Regions from separate parts of the Streptomyces sp. NPDC092370 genome, predicted to be linked through region 2. Evidence: riboswitches for the same ligand, from Rfam matches in the RefSeq annotation. Region 2 holds a riboswitch; each other region holds the start of a gene.

Region 1 (4,211 bases), on a different contig from region 2:
GACGGGGAGTTCTTCCCCGCTGCGGGCCTCTGCTTCTGCTGCTTGCGGGAGACCTGTTCGCCGCAGCCCTTCTCCGGATAGCCCGAGATCGCACACAACAGGGCGTTGGTGTCGTAGCGCAGCGGCTCGGCCACCGAGGCCAGGGCCTGGGCCGTCGTCGCGTCGGGGGAGACCCGGGCGCAGGCCGTGCGGGCGGAGGGCGGGATCTCGTCCCCGGGGGCGTCCGACGGTGTGCCGAAGTCGATGACCAGGGCCACCCGCTTCCGGCCCTCCTGCGCGGGCGTCTTCGCGCAGATCCTCGCGAAGTCGGCCGTGCCGCGCGGCCGGAGTGCACTCGCGGAGTCCTCGCTCACCGCGAAGCGGAAGCCCTGGACGTCGCCGTCGGAGGGGCGGGCCAGGGACGGACCCTGGGTGGCGTAGACCCAGCGGCCCGCGTCGCGCTCCCAGAACGACCAGTACCGGTACCCGGCGGCCTGGGCCTGGCCCGCGCCCGCACACAGCAGGAGCGAGGCCAGGAGGAGCAGAACGGCCCGGCGGATCACAGCTGCCGCTGCTTCTTGCGGCCGGTGAACAGGAACCCGATGCCGATCCCGGCGACCAGGCAGACGCCGACGTACCACCAGACCCCGAAGAAGTCCGAGCCGGAGTCCTCCTTGTCGTCCGCGGCCTTGGTCTTCCCCGCGGCCTGCGGGGCCGGGCCCGTCGCGCCCAGCTGCTTGACGAGGTCCGCGCCGCCGAAGTCGCGCGGGTTCGTGCCGGTCGCGTGGGCGGCGAGGATCAGCTGGGCGTAGGCGGCCGGACCGCTCTGCGCGGCCCAGGAGGCGGACTTCTTCTCCAGCCACCGCACGGACTTCTCCGCCTGCCCGGTGTCGCCCCGAGCGGCGAGCGCGACGACCGCGTCGGCGGTGTTGCCGAAGTCGGGCTGGGGCTCGGCACCCGCCAGGGCGGACAAAAGGTGGTCGCCGTCCTTGGCGAGGGCGGCGGTGAGATAACCCGCACCGTTCGCCGCCGCCTGCTCGGGCGTGGTGGCCTTCTCGCAGGTCGCCTCGGACTTCTCGCCCGGCTTGACGACCATGCCCTGGCCCAGCGCGCCGAGCACACCGGCCGCCGTGGCGTCGGCGTTGGCGGTGAGCTTGCCCTTCTTGTCCGGCTGGAACGCGAACGCGCCGCCGCCGTCCCCGCCGCAGGGCAGCGCGAGCTTCAGCAGGGCGTCGTAGGGCGACTTGCCGCCCTTCTCGACCTGGTCCGGCTTCTCGCCCGCCGCGACGAGGGCACCGATGACGATCGACGTCGAGTTGGTGTCGCTGGCGCCGCCGGGCGCGTAGCCCCAGCCGCCGTCCTGGTTCTGGACGGACTTCAGCCAGCCGACGGCCTTGCGGCTGACCTCCTCGTGCCCGCCGAGCGCGGCGAGGGCCTGCACCGCCGCCGACGTGGCATTGGTGTCCAGCATCGTCTTGGCGTCGCACGCGGTGGCGGGATCGGGCCGGTACGAGGCGAAGGAGCCGTTCTCGCACTGCTGGCGCACCAGCCACTGCACGGACTTCGCGGCCGGCTTCACCCCCACCGTGTCCTGTGCGAGCAGCGCGAGCGACTGGCGCCAGACGCCGTCGAACTTCGGGTCCGAGTCGCCGTACAGGGCGGAGGGGAACGCCTGGGAGGGCGACGGGGACGGGGCGGCGGCGGCCGGGGTTGCGGCGCCGATCACGGCGACGGCGGCCAGGACCGCGGCGCTGCGGCGGACGTTCATGATCGGCGGGGGCCTCTCCCTGTGGGGGAGCCGGGCAGCACGGGACACCCCGGCGGCTCGGCTCCGTATACCTCGACGGTGCCGTGCACCGGCGATCTGCCGGGCACGTGAGCCGGTCACGAAACCGTACGAAGCGATCCGGCTCACCGCCTCGGAGCGGCGGTATACGGTTGCGGGTCAGCGCCGGAATTGCACCGGCTTCCCCCCGTACGGTGTGATGACGACCCGCTTACTGTACCCGCACGTAGAAATCGGGCCGAGGGGGCCGGGGGGCCGGGGGGCCGGGGCCGCACGGTGGGCTGCGCCTGGGGACGCCCGGGGACGCCGGCCTGCGCGGTGGCACGGTCTCGTGCCGGCCGGTGCGCCGGTGGGGGGCGCGGCTTCGTCCCGGGCGGCGGTTGCGTCCGGTGGGTGGGGCCGATCTCCCCGTATCCGTGGGGTACCGGGTGGGCGGGGTGGCTTCAGGGCCCTCTCCGCACCCGCCTGTGCCATGCTCGCCGCCCTCCTCGCCGGCCCGTCGCCACTGACGCGACCGGCCCCGGGCGAGGTCCTGCGCAGGCGGGGTGCGGTCCGACGGTGAGCCGGATGGAGGTCGAACTCCTGGGCGCTGCCGAGGAGTTGATCCTCTTCGGGGCGCAGACCGGCTAACGTGGGGTTCCCCGACCTCACACGCCAGGAGCGTCCATGACCGACCAGGTGGAGAACTCCCAGCAGGAGCCGTTCCCCAAGATCGACACCTCGGTTCCGCACTCGGCCCGGATCTGGAACTACTGGCTGGGCGGCAGGGACAACTACGAGGTCGACCGGGTGGCCGGTGACGCGTTCCGCGAGATCTTCCCCGGCATCGAGACCGGGGCCCGCGCCGCCCGCTACTTCCTCGCCCGGGCCGTGCGCCACCTGGCCGGCGAGGAGGGCATCCGCCAGTTCCTGGACGTCGGCACCGGGCTGCCCAACGTGGACAACACCCACCAGATCGCCCAGCGGGTGGCCCCGGAGAGCCGGATCGTCTACGTCGACAACGACCCCCTGGTGCTGGCCCACGCCCGCGCCCTGCTGGCCAGTACGACGGAAGGCGTCACCAACTACGTCGACGCGGACCTGCGTGAGCCGGAGACGATCGTCCGGGAAGCCGGGAAGACCCTCGACTTCGACCGGCCCGTCGCCCTCATGCTGATGGGCATCCTGGGCCACATCGAGGACCACGACGAGGCCCGCTCGATCGTGCGCCGGCTGGTGGACGCCCTTCCTCCCGGCAGCTACCTGGTGCAGTACGACTCCACCGACACCAGCGAGGACTACGTCCGGGCCATCCAGCAGTACAACGAGGGCGGTTCGATCCCGTACATCCTGCGCAACCCCGAGCAGATCGAGCGCTACTTCGACGGTCTGGAACTGCTCGAACCGGGTGTGGCGTCGTGCTCACGCTGGCGACCCGACGCCGCGGCCCTGGGACTGCCCGCGGAGGTGCACCAGTACGGCGGGGTGGCCCTCAAGCGCTGACCCTCAGGTCTCCTGGAGGATGCGGTGCAGGACGGTCGGAGTCTCGTCCGGCGACTCGGCCTCGACCACCAGCCGGTTCATGGCGTCCCAGTAGCGCTCGATCTCGGCCGGCCGGTCGGGGTGGAGGGCGGTGGTGAGCTGCTCCAGGCAGACCACGTCGGGCAACTGCCCGCCGGGCAGCCGCAGAATGGTGACCGGGCCGCCCTCCGCCGCATGGCCGCCGGCGGCGAACGGCAGGACCTGGATCGTGACCTGCGGCAGCCGGCAGAGCTCGATGAGATGCCTGAGCTGGGCGCGCATCACGGGGATGCCGCCCACCGGGCGGCGCAGTGCCGCCTCGTCGATCACGGCCCACAGCCGGGTCGCCGGCTGCCGGTGCAGGATCCGCTGGCGGGCCATCCGCAACGCGACCCGGCGATCGATCTGTGCCGCACCCGCGTCCGGGTGGGCGAGCCGGACGGCCGCCCGCGCGTAGTCGGCGGTCTGGAGCAGGTCGGGGACCCGCTGGACCTGGAAGCAGCGGATGAGGCTCGCCGCCTGCTCGGCGCCCAGGCAGGTCTGCGTCCAGGCGGGCACCACATCGCTGTAGGACCGCCACCAGGCCGGGGTGTTGGCCTGCTCGGCCAGTGCCAGCAAGGTGGCGCGTTCGGCCTCGTCCGTGACGCCGTAGAGGGTGAGCAGATCGGCGACGTCACGCAGTTTGAAGCCGTGGCGGCCGGCCTCCATCCGGCTGATCTTGGAGGCGGAGGCGCGGATGACGTGGCCCGCGTCCGCCCGGTCGATGCCGCGCTCCTGCCGCAGCCCGCGCAGCCGGGCGCCCAGCGCCAGCCGCGGCACCATGGGCCCGGCGCACCCGCCCTCCAGGGCCTCGCCGCCGGTCGATGTGCGTGCGGCCTCTTCGGTGCCCATGGGCATCTCTCCCGGTGCGTGCGTTGCGTCCGACCATCCTAGGGGGCGCCCAGGA
Region 2 (4,211 bases):
CGCCCGTAGCCGTAGGTGAAGCGGCGGGTGGCCGCGCGCCGGCCCAGCACGAAGGCGATCCCGAGAGGCACGGCGGTCAGTGCGTCCGCGGCGTTGTGGACCGTGTCCCCGAGCAGTGCCACCGATCCGGACAGGGCCACCACGACCGCCTGGGCCAGCGCGCTCACGCCGAGGACGGCGAGCGAGACCCACAGTGCGCGCATCCCGCGCGCCGAGGACTCCAGTGCGGAGTCGACCTTGTCGGCCGTCTCGTGGGAGTGCGGGGTGAGGAGGTGGCTCATCCGGCGGCGCAGGCCGTGGCTGTGACTGTGACCGTTGTCGTGGCGGTGCGGGTGGGAGTGTTCGTGCCGGTCGCTCACGTGGTTCCCCTTTCGGTGCGCGCGAGAGTGGACGTACCCGTCCTGTGGCGCCATTATGTGCGTATGAGCGCACGCATGCACCTGTCATCTGCGCATGATGCGCATCCGCGCAGCCCCGGCGAGGAGCAGTTCGCACTCGCGGCCGAACTCCTCGCCCTGCTGGGGGACCGGACCCGGCTCGCGCTGCTGCACGCGCTGACCGGGGGAGAGGCCGACGTCACGACCCTCACGGAAGCGTGCGGAGCGGCCAGGCCGGCCGTCAGCCAGCACCTGGCGCGACTGCGCCTCGCGGGCCTGGTGAACACGCGCAAGGAAGGTCGTCGGGTGGTCTACTCACTTAGCGACGGCCATCTGCGCCGGCTCGTCGACGAGGCGCTGAGCGTGGCCGACCACCGCCTCAGCGACCGGCCCCCGCACGACTGAGTCAGTACCGCGCCGTCCCGAGGTACTGCTCGGCGAAGGCGGCGGCCGCCACGGGCGAGGTGAACAGGCGGCGCAGCCGGGCGAGCGCGGTGCCCGCGCGAAACGGGTCGCACGCTGCCGTGCCGTGGTACACCTCGGACAGTCACTGCGAGAACTCCTGGTACTCCCACACGCGCCGCAGGCATGCCTCCGCGTAGCCGCCGAGGCCGCTGCCGTCGCCGGTGGTCAGCCGGGCGGCCAAGGCGTCGCCGAGCGGGAAGGCGTCGTGCAGGGCGAGGTTCATGCCCTTGGCGGCGATGGGGGTGACCGGATGGGCCGCGTCGCCGGCCAGGAACAGCCGGCCGCGCACCATCGGCTCGACCACGTAGTCGTGCATGTCCAGCACGCGCCTCTCGATCAGCCGTCCCTCGGCCGGCGCAGGCCGCCTCTTTCCATTTCCATATATGCGGGGCCTCTCAGAGATGAACTCGGGGAGTTCGGCGAGCACGAGCCTCAGGCCAGGAATCGGTCAGGCGACCGCAGAAGACGAGTTGTGCACCCTGGACCGGGTGCGGGCATTTCGTGGGAAACGCTTCAGGATTCGTGTACGCGGTGAGGAGACAGCCGTGGGATCTCGATCGCCGGGCAGCGGTCCATCACCATTTCCAGGCCCGCCGCCCGGGTCCGCTCGTACGCCGCTTCGTCGATGACGCCGAGCTGGAACCAGACGCCCTTCGCGTCCTTGGCGACCGCCTCGTCGGCGACGGCTCCGGCGAGGTCGCTGTTCACGAAGACGTCCACCACGTCCACGTCGAAGGGGACGTCCGCCAGGCTCGCGTACCCCTTCTCCCCGTGCACGGTCTCCGCCTTCCGGTGCACCGGCACGACGCGCTTGCCGAAGCGCTGGAGCACGGCGGCGACGCCGTACGCCGCGCGCTGCCGGTTCGACGACAGGCCCACCACGGCCCAGGTGTCGCCGAGCCCGGTGAGAATCCTGCGGACCGTTGCCTCGTCGCCGTACACCGGCGGCCTCCTCGAAAGTCGTGGACGAACTGCTCCCGGGTCAACGGCGCAGGGTGCGCGGTGATTCCCCGGACGGCCTCCGTGATGGCTTGCCGAGGCCAGTCGAACCCATGTACGTGGGTCAGGGAATCCGGTGCGAATCCGGAACTGACGCGCAGCGGTGAGGGGGACGGGCGGGGCCTCGGCCACTGGACTCCCTCGTGGACGTCCGGGAAGGTGCTCCGATCCGGGTGAACCCGAGTCCGAAGACCTGCCGGCGGCCCCCGCGGCCGCATGCGGCCAGGGAGCACCGTACGACCGGGCTCCGCGCATGGGCCCTCGACGCCTGAGGACTGGTTTTCGGGCCGGTCCAGGTCGCGGTGCCCGCGAGGAGGCCTGGACGCCCGCCTCCGTGGACGACGAGCGGACCGTGCGCGCCGCCCTGGAGCGCACGGGCCTCACCGGCCGTTCCGGCCCGCCCTGGCACACGCTCCCGGGCGGCGAACACCAGCGGGTGCAGATCGCCCGCGCGCTCGCCCAGGAACCCCGTGAACTCCTCCTCGACGAGCCCACCAACCACCTCGACATCCACCACCAGCTCGACCTGCTCACTCTCGTCACGGGTCTTCCGGTCACCACCGTCGTCGCCCTGCACGACCTCAACCTCGCGGCGATGTACTGCGATCAGGCCGTCGTGCTGTGCGCGGGGCGGGTCGTGGCCGGGGGCACTCCGGGGGACGTCGTCACGGAGGAGGTCATCGCCGAGGTGTACGGGGTGCGGGCCAATGTCAGCCGTGAAGGGCGCGAGGGGCGGCCGCATGCGCGGTTCCTGGGGACGCTGGCCTGACAGGAGCGCCGGATAGGCCACCGGCGGGGACGATTGCGCCACGGTGACCCTAAAACGGCGAACCTGCCCGCGTGTGCGTGTCCGCCCGCCTACGCTCACCCCGTGCTGCGCATCATCGACGCCCGAAGCCATGAGCCGGTCGACGCCGCCCCGGCCCGCCGGGGCCTGACCCGTGTCGTGGTGCACGCGCCCGGCTCCGACACGACGAGCCTGCGGGTGCTGCTCGTCGGGGATCTCCTCGTCCGGGCCCTGGAACTCGGCGGCACACCGGTGTGGGCGCTGCTGAGCGGCGGCCACAGGCAGGCGGAACTGCGTGCGGACGCCGCGACCCTCGGCATGCACCCCTTCGAGGACAGTCCCGACGTCGGCGCGGGACTGGGTGAGGCCCAGGCCGTCCACGTCGTCGCCGCCGAGGACGGGCCGCTGCCCGACGGGGTGCGGATCGCCGTCGCGCCGGTGGAGGTGGACACGCCGGACCACTCCGACCCCGCCGCCCTGCGCCTGGCCCTGCTCACCCGGCACCACAGCGTGCCCGTCCGGCTGGAAAGGTCCTCCCTCGACGACGCCCGTGCCACCCTCGCCCGCTGGCGCGCCGCGGTCGCCCGCTGGGCGCGGCAGCCCTCGCGGCCGATCCCCGACGACGTGCGGGGGCGGTTGCGTGACGCCTGGGAGGACGACCTGGACGTGCCCGGGGTGCTGGACGTCCTGCGCCACGTCGAGACCGAGCCCGACCACGCGGACGGCGCACGCTTCGAGACGTACGCCTACGCCGACCGGCTCCTCGGCCTCGAACTCACCCGCGATCTGGGGTCACCGTCATGATCGAACGCGCCGGAGCGGGACCGCTGCGCCGCCTGATCGTGCTGCGGCACGCCAAGTCGTCCTGGCCCCTGGACGTCGCCGACCACGAACGCCCCCTCGCCCCGCGGGGCCGCCGGGACGCCCCCGCGGCCGGGCGGGTCCTGGCCGACGCCGACCTCCTGCCCGACCTCGCGCTGTGCTCCACCGCCGTCCGTGCCCGCCGGACCTGGGACCTGGTCGCGGCCGAGTGGGGCACGCCCCCGCCGGTCCGGCACGACCGCCGCATCTACGCCGCCGGCCCGTCCGGTCTGCTGGCCGTCGTGCACGAGGTGCCCGCCGAGGTGGAGACCCTGCTGCTGATCGGGCACAACCCCGGTCTGGAGGAACTGGTCCTGGCCCTCGCCGGTGACGGCCTCGACGACACCCTGGAGCAGGTCCGCACGAAGTTCCCCACCTCGGCGATCGCCGTGCTGTCCTGGCGCGGCACGGCCTGGCGGGCCCTCGCCCCCGGCGCCGCGCTGCTCACGTCCGTGATCGTGCCCCGGGGCGCGAAGGAGCAGCCCGGGGGCCGCGCATAGGCTGGCCGGATGCAGGACGAATACCGCACGGTCACCGTCGCCGGCGTGCACGAGACCGAGGTCAACCGCTCCCGCTTCCTGTGCGCCCTCGCCCCGGCGGCCACCGAGCGGGAGGCCCAGGACTTCATCGCCGCGGTCCGCAAGGAGCACGCCGACGCCAGCCACAACTGCTGGGCCTATGTGATCGGCGCCGACGCCTGCGTCCAGAAGGCGAGCGACGAC
Region 3 (4,211 bases), on a different contig from region 2:
CCGTGTCGGCCAACAGCCCCTGGACGCGCAGAAGCTCAGCCGTCGCGGCCCCCCAGGGCAGGCGTAGTCCCGCTTCCCGCAGGAGGTCGGTGCGGGCCAGTGCCGTGGCAGCGGGGCCGGTACGGACGCCGGACGGGGTCAGGAGTGCCGCGTCGTCGGCCCAGCGCAGGGCCAGGTCGACGTCGTGCGTGGCCATCACGACCGTGGTGCCGGCGGCACGGAGCCCCTCGAGGGTCGTGAGGAGCCGTTCCTGCCCGTCGGGGTCGAGTCCGGCCGTCGGCTCGTCGAGGACGAGGACGCGGGGCCGCATGGCGACCGCGCCCGCGATGGCGGTGCGTTTGCGCTGCCCGTAGGAGAGGAGATGGGTGGGCCGGTCGGCCAGGGCCGTGATGTCCAGGGCGGCGAGCGCCTCCGCCACCCGCGCCCGCACCTGTGGGTCGTCCAGGCCGAGGTTCAGCGGCCCGAACGACACGTCCTGCTCGACGGAGGCCGCGAACAGCTGGTCGTCCGGGTCCTGCACCACCAGCTGCACGGTCGTCCGCAGCCGGGTCAGGCCCTCGCGGTCGTACGACACCGGCCGGCCCTCGACCGTCAGCACGCCCTCGTGGGGCCGCAGCCCGCCGGAGAGCAGCCGCATCAGCGTGGTCTTGCCGCTGCCGTTGCGGCCGAGCAGGGCGAGCGCGCGCCCTTCGCGGATCTCGAAGTCGAGGCCGCTGAGCACGGCCGGACCGTCCTCGTAGGCGAAGGACGCGCCCCGCAGGGCGACGAGAGCGGGCTCGCTCATGTCAGCGGCCTTTCCAGTACGAGGGTGAGGACGACCAGCGCCACGAGCAGCACGCAACTGGCCGCCGTGAAACGGACGGACACCCGGGCCTCGGGCACCAGGACGCGCAAGGTGCCGTCGTAGCCGCGCCCGGCGAGCCCGGCCTGGAGACGGGTGGCCCGGTCGAAGGCCCGGACGAACGCGGTGGCGCCGAGCCCGGCCAGGGAACGCCACTCCGCGCTCCGGCTGGTGTGCCCGAGCCGGGCCGCCTGGGCCTCCCGGATGCGACGCACGGAGTCCAGCAGCAGGAAGCTCATCCGGTACGTCACCAGTGCGACGTCGACGACCGGCGCGGGAATCCCGGCCCGTACCAGGCGGGGCAGCAGGTCGGACATGGGGGTGGTGAAGGCGAACAGCAGCACGCCCAGCGAGGCCGCCGAGGTGCGCAGCAGCAATTCCCCGGCCCGCAGCGGCCCGTCGGCGGCGAGGGAGACGAAGCCGCCCGGGCCGCCCACCTGGACGAGCAGCGTGACCGCGCCGGTCACACAGAAGCCCAGTGGCACCCGGTAGGCCCGCCACAGCCGCCGCCCGGGCACACCGGCCGGTCCCAGCAGCACCACCAGGGCGGTCAGCAGCACCAGGGCCGCGCCCGGCCAGGGCGGCAGGGAGATCGCGAGCACGGTCAGGCCGAGCCCGAGCACGGCCTTGTCCACGGGATGGCGGCGGCGCCAGCGACTGCTGTGCGCCGCCGCGTCGATCGGCAGCACCCGGGCTCAGTCCCGTTCCGCGGCGGACTTCTCCGCGGCGCCGGCGACCGCGCTGCCGGCCTCCCGCTCCAGCACCCGCCGCTCGCCCTGCCGACGTCCGCGGCGCAGGCCGAAGTAGTAGGCGAGGACCCCGGCGCCGAGAGCCGCCTGGAGGGCGAACAGAGCCGACTCGATCTCGCCGGACGGCGGCTCGTACAGCGGTGAGAACCACGGCTCGTAATCCGGCTTCAGCTCGGTGATCGCCGTCTCGGCCTCGGCGTCGGCTCCCGTGAACGGCTCCTTCTTGTGGTCGCCCAGGCCGAGCGCCAGGGGCAGCACGGCGAGCGCGGCCACGGCGAACAGCAGCACCAGGTTGATCTTCGTGTTCTTGCTCATCGGGTCACCGCCTCGGTCTCGGTCCGGGTCTGCTTCTTGGCCAGGAGCACGCCCAGCCGGGTCAGTTCGCCCTTGCTGGACTGCACCAGCAGCCGCATCACGAGCACGGTCAGCAGGCCTTCGCTGACCGCGAGCGGGATCTGGGTGACGGCGAAGATGGAACCGAACTTGCCGAGCGCGCCGAGGAATCCGCTGCCCGGGTCGGGAAACGCGAGAGCCAGCTGCACGCTGGTGACGCAATAGGTGGACAGGTCGGCGACGAACGCGCCGGAGAACACGGCCACCATCAGCGGCGCGTTGGAGCGCCGCAGCAGTGCGTAGACGGCGTAGCCGGCCCAGGGGCCGACGATCGCCATCGAGAAGACGTTGGCGCCGAGCGTGGTGAGGCCGCCGTGCGCGAGCAGCAGCGCCTGGAAGAGCAGGGTGATGGTGCCCAGCACCGCCATGACGGGCGGCCGGAACAGGATGGCTCCGAGGCCCGTGCCGGTGGGGTGTGAGCAACTGCCGGTGACGGACGGCAGCTTCAGGGCGGACAGGACGAAGGTGAAGGCGCCGGACGCACCGAGGAGCAGGGTGCTCTCGGGGTGCTCGCGCACTTCACGGGTGAGCGACCGGACCCCGTGGACGACGAACGGCGCCGACGCGACGCCCCAGGCGACCGCGTGCGCCGGAGGAAGGAAACCCTCGGCAATGTGCATGGCTCAGCAGACCCTCTCCAGCACCTCGTGGATGGTTGACGCGCCTTGGCCGGTCTCCTGGCTGACGGGTACCACCGCCCGAACTCCGCCTTCCCGGGGCTAGGGCCCTGGCGTCACATTCCCGTCGTCCGCCCGAAGGGCGGGCCGTACGGCGTCCGGCGTGCGCTCGCAAGGCGCCGGAGCGCCCATGGGGGCGCTCCGGCAACGCGGCGAGCGTGCGTGCCAGGCGTCGCGCGGCAGACGGGAATGTGGCACCAGGGCCCGAGGACCCAGTGGCTGCCCGTGAGGGCCGGAGCCGGACTTCCCGATTCACAGTGGCGAGGGCCGCACCGGCATCACACCGGATTTCCCGTTCACCAAGGCCTGGTGACAATAAGGCCGGGGTAAGGGCGATGACAAGCCACCCCTGGGGGCGCGCGAGGGGGCGCCCGCTCGCACACCGGCGCATCCCCCCGCTGATCCACGCGCTGCGGGAAGGGCCCCGTCACACGATGTCCGGGCCGCGTCAGTCGTCGCCCCCGTCGTCTCCGCCGTCGTCGCCCTCCCCGTCTGCCCCGGCGGGGCGCGGCTTCTCCGGCTTGGCCTGCTCCGGGCCGCCGTCACCCGCCTCCCCGGCGGGAGCCGGGGTGCCGGACGCGGGCGCGGGAAGGGTCGGGGAGGCGATCGGAGTGGACGGAGTGACATCGGCCACGGTGCCGATGCCCGGCGTGCCGGCGGCTGCCGGGCCGGCGCCCGGGGCGGAGGAGACAGACGTGGTGGAGACGGAGGCCGGCGTGGCAGCGGGGCTGCTCGCGGACGGCGACGCGTCGGGTTCCGTGCCCTCCGCGGTGGTGTCGGGCGAGAACCAGCGCATGCCGAGGAGCATCGCGGCGAGGAAGAGTGCCGCGGCGGCGGCCGTCGCGGCCACCCGGGAGCGGTTGCCGGGGCCGCCCCGCCCGGATGAGCGCCCCGAACGACCCGCCTGGGCCGCCCGGGCCGCGGTGCGGTGTCCCGTGGTCGCGGGCAGTGCGTACGTGGTCGGACTGCTGGTCTCGGCGGCATACGGGCTCGGCACAGCGGCGTACGGCTCCGGCCCGGCGGACGGCGTCGCGGACGCGGTCTTCGGCCGCAGCGACGCGGAAACCTCCGGCAGCGGCTCGGGCAGGCCCCGCCAGGCACCCCCGGTGAACCACTCGGCGGCCTGCTGGGCGGTGGGCCGGTCCTCGGGCTGCTTGGCGAGCATACCGAGGAGGTAGTTCTCGAACGCCGGCGGCAGTTCGCACACTCCGAGTTCGCGAGGCGGCACGGGGGCCGAGTCGAGATGCTGGTGGAGCAGGGCGACGGCGGTGTCGGCCTGGAACGGCGGGCGGCCGCTGAGGAGCTGGTAGAGCACGCAGCCCAGGGAGTACATGTCGGAGGCGGGCCCCGCGGGCTTGCCCAGGGCCCGTTCGGGCGCGAGGTAGAGACCGGTGCCGACGATCTGGCCGGTGGCGGTCAGCGCGGCGCCGGGGTCGTCGAGGAACCGCGCGATGCCGAAGTCGCCGATCTTCAACGTGCCGTGGGCGTCGAGCAGCAGATTGGCGGGTTTGACGTCCCGGTGCACGATGCCCTGCCCGTGCGCGGCGGCGA
Region 4 (4,211 bases), on a different contig from region 2:
CTGGACGTGATGGGTGTCGGCGGCGGCGAGAACACCAACTGGTTCATCAAGGACCTGCCCCTGCTGATCGCGTTCGGCGTGCTGGCGGCGTACACGTACTCGTCGGGTCTGCGGGCCCCCGCGCTCATCGCGTTCGTGAAGGACACGCTGATCTACATCGTCATCGCGGTGGCGATCATCTACATCCCGATCAAGCTGGGCGGCTTCGACGACATCTTCGCCAAAGCCGGCGAAGCCTACAGCCAGACCAACCCGGCCACGGGCGCGCCGCGCGGTGCGCTGGTGCCGGCGGAGGCGGGCCAGTGGACGTACGCCACACTGGCGCTGGGCTCCGCCCTGGCCCTCTTCATGTACCCGCACTCGATCACGGCGACGCTGTCCTCGAAGAGCCGTGAGGTGATCCGCCGCAACACCACGATCCTGCCGCTGTACTCCCTGATGCTGGGCCTGCTCGCGCTGCTCGGGTTCATGGCGATCGCGGCCGGCATCAAGGTGCAGAACGGGCAGCTGGCCATTCCGCAGCTGTTCGAGACGATGTTCCCGGACTGGTTCGCGGGCGTGGCGTTCGCGGCGATCGGCATCGGCGCGCTGGTGCCCGCGGCCATCATGTCCATCGCGGCCGCGAACCTCTTCACCCGCAACATCTACAAGGACTTCATCAAGCCGGACGCCACACCGGCGCAGGAGACGAAGGTCTCCAAGCTGGTCTCCCTGCTGGTGAAGGTGGGCGCCCTGGCCTTCGTCCTCACCATGGACAAGACGGTCGCCATCAACTTCCAGCTCCTGGGCGGCATCTGGATCCTGCAGACCTTCCCGGCCCTGGTCGGCGGCCTGTTCACCCGCTGGTTCCACCGCTGGGCGCTGCTCGCGGGCTGGGCGGTCGGCATGATCTACGGCACGGTCGCCGCGTACGGTGTGGCCTCTCCGACCCAGAAGCACTTCGGCGGCTCCGCGAAGGAGATCCCCGGCATCGGGGAGATCGGCTACATCGGTCTCACGGCGTTCGTCCTGAACGTCGTCGTCACGGTCGTCCTGACCTTCGTCCTGAAGGCCGTGAAGGCCCCCGACGGCGTCGACGAGACCAGGCCGGAGGACTACACGGCGGACGCGGGCGATCCCGGGGTCCAGGTGGAGCTCCCGCCCGCCACCGCCGGTTCGGCCCACTGACGTCAGGGGCACGAGACAGCGCACACCAGCCGCAGCGGGCCACCGTGACCGACCGTCACGGTGGCCCGCTGTCGTGCGCGGTTCCCGCGGTCCCCATGCGGCTCCGGGACATCACTCTGCCGACCTACCAGTTGACGCTCTGAAACCAGTGCGACACAACATCTGGGGGTGCCATGCGCGCCCGGCACAAGATGTATGCTCATGCTCGCTGTCGCCGCAGGGGAATCCGGTGCGAATCCGGAACTGTCCCGCAACGGTGTACTTGTGCATGTTTCGTGCGCAGGAGTCAGTCCGAGGACCTGCCGACAGCGCACCCGGCCACCCGGCCGGTGTGCCTGACGTCCGGGCCTCGTGGAATGGGCCGGTGGACGCGACGCCGTGTGCGCTCGTGTGCTGCCCCCTGCCCTCGACGAGGCCCCGTGCCGAGCGAGGGAGAGCCCCACGTGACCATCGCGCCAGCCGAACCGGTCTCAGCCGCCGAAGAAGTGCAGGACGCTCCCGGAGCCGCGTTGCTGCGGACCCTGACCGAGCTGACCGCCGACCTCCCCGACACCGACCCCGGCCGGGTCGCCGCCGCCGCGCTGCGCGGCCGGTCCGCCCGGGCGGACGAGACGGAGTTGCGGGAGCTGGCGACGGAGGCCGCGGCCGGTCTGATCTCCGAGGACCCCGCTTACTCCCGGCTGGCCGCCCGGTTGCTGACCATCGGCATCCGCGACGAGGCCGCCTCGCAGGGCGTCACCTCCTTCAGCGATTCCGTCGCGGTCGGTCACCGCGAGGGCCTCATCGCCGACCGCACCGCCGAGTTCGTGCGGCTGCACGCCGCCCGGCTCGACGCGCTCATCGACACGGGCGCCGACGACCGCTTCGGCTACTTCGGCCTGCGCACCCTGCACAGCCGCTACCTGCTCCGGCACCCGATCACCCGCAAGGTCGTCGAGACGCCCCAGCACTTCATGCTGCGCGTCGCCGCCGGCCTGGCCGAGGACGACACCAGCCGCTCGGTGGACGAGGTCGCCGCGCTCTACACCCTCATGAGCCGCCTCGACTACCTCCCCTCCTCCCCCACCCTCTTCAACTCGGGCACCCGGCACCCGCAGATGTCGTCCTGCTACCTCCTCGACTCCCCCAAGGACGAGCTGGACTCCATCTACGACCGCTACCACCAGGTGGCCCGGTTGTCGAAGCACGCCGGCGGCATCGGACTGGCCTACTCCCGCATCCGCGCCCGCGGTTCGCTGATCCGCGGCACCAACGGGCACTCCAACGGCATCGTCCCGTTCCTGAAGACCCTCGACGCCTCGGTCGCCGCCGTGAACCAGGGAGGCCGCCGCAAGGGCGCCGCCGCCGTCTACCTGGAGACCTGGCACTGCGACATCGAGGAGTTCCTGGAGCTGCGCGACAACACCGGCGAGGACGCCCGCCGTACGCACAACCTGAACCTCGCGCACTGGGTGCCGGACGAGTTCATGCGGCGTGTGAACGCAGACGCGCAGTGGTCGCTGTTCTCCCCCTCGGACGTGCCCGAGCTGGTCGACCTGTGGGGCGAGGAGTTCGACGCCGCGTACCGGGCGGCCGAGGCGAAGGGCCTGGCGAAGAAGACGCTGCCGGCACGCGAGCTGTACGGCCGGATGATGCGTACCCTCGCGCAGACCGGCAACGGCTGGATGACCTTCAAGGACGCCGCCAACCGCACCGCCAACCAGACGGCCGAGCCGGGCCACGTCATCCACTCCTCCAACCTCTGCACGGAGATCCTGGAGGTGACCGACGACGGGGAGACGGCGGTCTGCAACCTGGGCTCGGTCAACCTCGGCGCCTTCGTGAGCGACGGGGACCTCGACTGGGAGCGCCTGGACGAGACCGTCCGCACGGCCGTGACCTTCCTCGACCGGGTCGTCGACATCAACTTCTACCCGACCGAGCAGGCGGGCCGCTCCAACGCCCGCTGGCGTCCGGTCGGCCTGGGCGCGATGGGGCTGCAGGACGTCTTCTTCAAGCTGCGCCTGCCCTTCGACTCGCCCGAGGCCAAGGCGCTGTCCACCCGCGTCGCCGAGCGCATCATGCTCGCCGCCTACGAGGCTTCGGCCGACCTCGCGGAGCGGAGCGGCCCGCTGCCGGCCTGGGAGAAGACCCGGACGGCCCGGGGCGTGCTGCATCCCGACCACTACGACGTGGAGCTGGCCTGGCCCGAGCGCTGGGCGGCCCTGCGCGAGCGGATCGCGACGACCGGCATGCGCAACTCCCTGCTCCTCGCCATCGCGCCCACGGCCACGATCGCCTCGATCGCGGGCGTGTACGAGTGCATCGAGCCGCAGGTGTCCAACCTGTTCAAGCGCGAGACACTGTCGGGTGAGTTCCTCCAGGTCAACTCCTACCTGGTGGACGAGCTGAAGCGGCTCGGCGTGTGGGACGCCCGCAGCAGGGAGGCCCTGCGCGAGGCCAACGGCTCGGTGCAGGACTTCGCCTGGATCCCCGAGGACGTCCGCGCCCTCTACCGCACGGCGTGGGAGATCCCGCAGCGCGGCCTGATCGACATGGCGGCGGCCAGGACCCCGTTCCTGGACCAGTCCCAGTCCTTGAACCTCTTCCTGGAGACGCCGACCATCGGCAAGCTCTCCTCGATGTACGCCTACGCCTGGAAGTCCGGGCTGAAGACGACCTACTACCTGCGCTCGCGCCCGGCGACCCGTATCGCCCGCGCCGCCCAGGCCACCGTCCCCGTGCAGGCCACCGCGGATCCCGAAGCGGTCGCCTGCTCGCTGGAAAACCCCGAGTCCTGCGAGGCCTGCCAGTAATGAGCACCCAGAACCTTCTCGACCCCGGCTTCGAGCTCACCCTGCGCCCCATGCGCTACCCGGACTTCTACGAGCGCTACCGGGACGCCATCAAGAACACCTGGACCGTGGAAGAGGTCGACCTCCACTCGGACGTCGCCGACCTCGCCAAGCTGTCCCCCGCGGAGCAGCACCTGATCGGCCGCCTGGTCGCCTTCTTCGCGACAGGTGACTCGATCGTCGCGAACAACCTGGTGCTGACGCTGTACA

The links. A riboswitch is a leader RNA that binds a small molecule or an ion and turns the genes downstream of it on or off. The one in region 2 is predicted to bind cobalamin.
Region 1: it holds a riboswitch for cobalamin, as region 2 does, so the genes downstream of both, ACIQHQ_RS03545 (prenyltransferase/squalene oxidase repeat-containing protein) here and ACIQHQ_RS21745 (ABC transporter ATP-binding protein) in region 2, are expected to answer to the same signal.
Region 3: it holds a riboswitch for cobalamin, as region 2 does, so the genes downstream of both, ACIQHQ_RS20090 (energy-coupling factor ABC transporter permease) here and ACIQHQ_RS21745 (ABC transporter ATP-binding protein) in region 2, are expected to answer to the same signal.
Region 4: it holds a riboswitch for cobalamin, as region 2 does, so the genes downstream of both, ACIQHQ_RS14980 (ribonucleoside-diphosphate reductase subunit alpha) here and ACIQHQ_RS21745 (ABC transporter ATP-binding protein) in region 2, are expected to answer to the same signal.

Annotation. Positions count from the first base shown of each region.
Region 1 covers NZ_JBIVQO010000001.1:795,570-799,780, forward strand. Annotated here, with positions in the region: gene ACIQHQ_RS03540 (SCO2322 family protein) at 1-542, opposite strand, end outside; gene ACIQHQ_RS03545 (prenyltransferase/squalene oxidase repeat-containing protein) at 539-1,747, opposite strand; cobalamin riboswitch at 1,861-1,996, opposite strand; gene ACIQHQ_RS03550 (SAM-dependent methyltransferase) at 2,432-3,247, shown strand; gene ACIQHQ_RS03555 (helix-turn-helix domain-containing protein) at 3,251-4,156, opposite strand.
Region 2 covers NZ_JBIVQO010000007.1:73,823-78,033, forward strand. Annotated here, with positions in the region: gene ACIQHQ_RS21725 (cation diffusion facilitator family transporter) at 1-359, opposite strand, end outside; gene ACIQHQ_RS21730 (ArsR/SmtB family transcription factor) at 423-782, shown strand; partial or broken gene ACIQHQ_RS21735 (FAD-dependent monooxygenase) at 784-1,203, opposite strand; gene ACIQHQ_RS21740 (CoA-binding protein) at 1,356-1,784, opposite strand; cobalamin riboswitch at 1,908-2,036, shown strand; partial or broken gene ACIQHQ_RS21745 (ABC transporter ATP-binding protein) at 2,158-2,610, shown strand; gene ACIQHQ_RS21750 (hypothetical protein) at 2,713-3,432, shown strand; gene ACIQHQ_RS21755 (SixA phosphatase family protein) at 3,429-3,989, shown strand; gene ACIQHQ_RS21760 (YigZ family protein) at 3,999-4,211, shown strand, end outside.
Region 3 covers NZ_JBIVQO010000006.1:200,277-204,487, reverse strand. Annotated here, with positions in the region: gene ACIQHQ_RS20105 (energy-coupling factor ABC transporter ATP-binding protein) at 1-784, opposite strand, end outside; gene cbiQ (cobalt ECF transporter T component CbiQ) at 781-1,530, opposite strand; gene ACIQHQ_RS20095 (energy-coupling factor ABC transporter substrate-binding protein) at 1,537-1,905, opposite strand; gene ACIQHQ_RS20090 (energy-coupling factor ABC transporter permease) at 1,902-2,603, opposite strand; cobalamin riboswitch at 2,633-2,979, opposite strand; gene ACIQHQ_RS20085 (protein kinase) at 3,109-4,211, opposite strand, start outside.
Region 4 covers NZ_JBIVQO010000004.1:201,830-206,040, forward strand. Annotated here, with positions in the region: gene mctP (monocarboxylate uptake permease MctP) at 1-1,167, shown strand, start outside; cobalamin riboswitch at 1,356-1,489, shown strand; gene ACIQHQ_RS14980 (ribonucleoside-diphosphate reductase subunit alpha) at 1,611-3,962, shown strand; gene ACIQHQ_RS14985 (ribonucleotide-diphosphate reductase subunit beta) at 3,962-4,211, shown strand, end outside.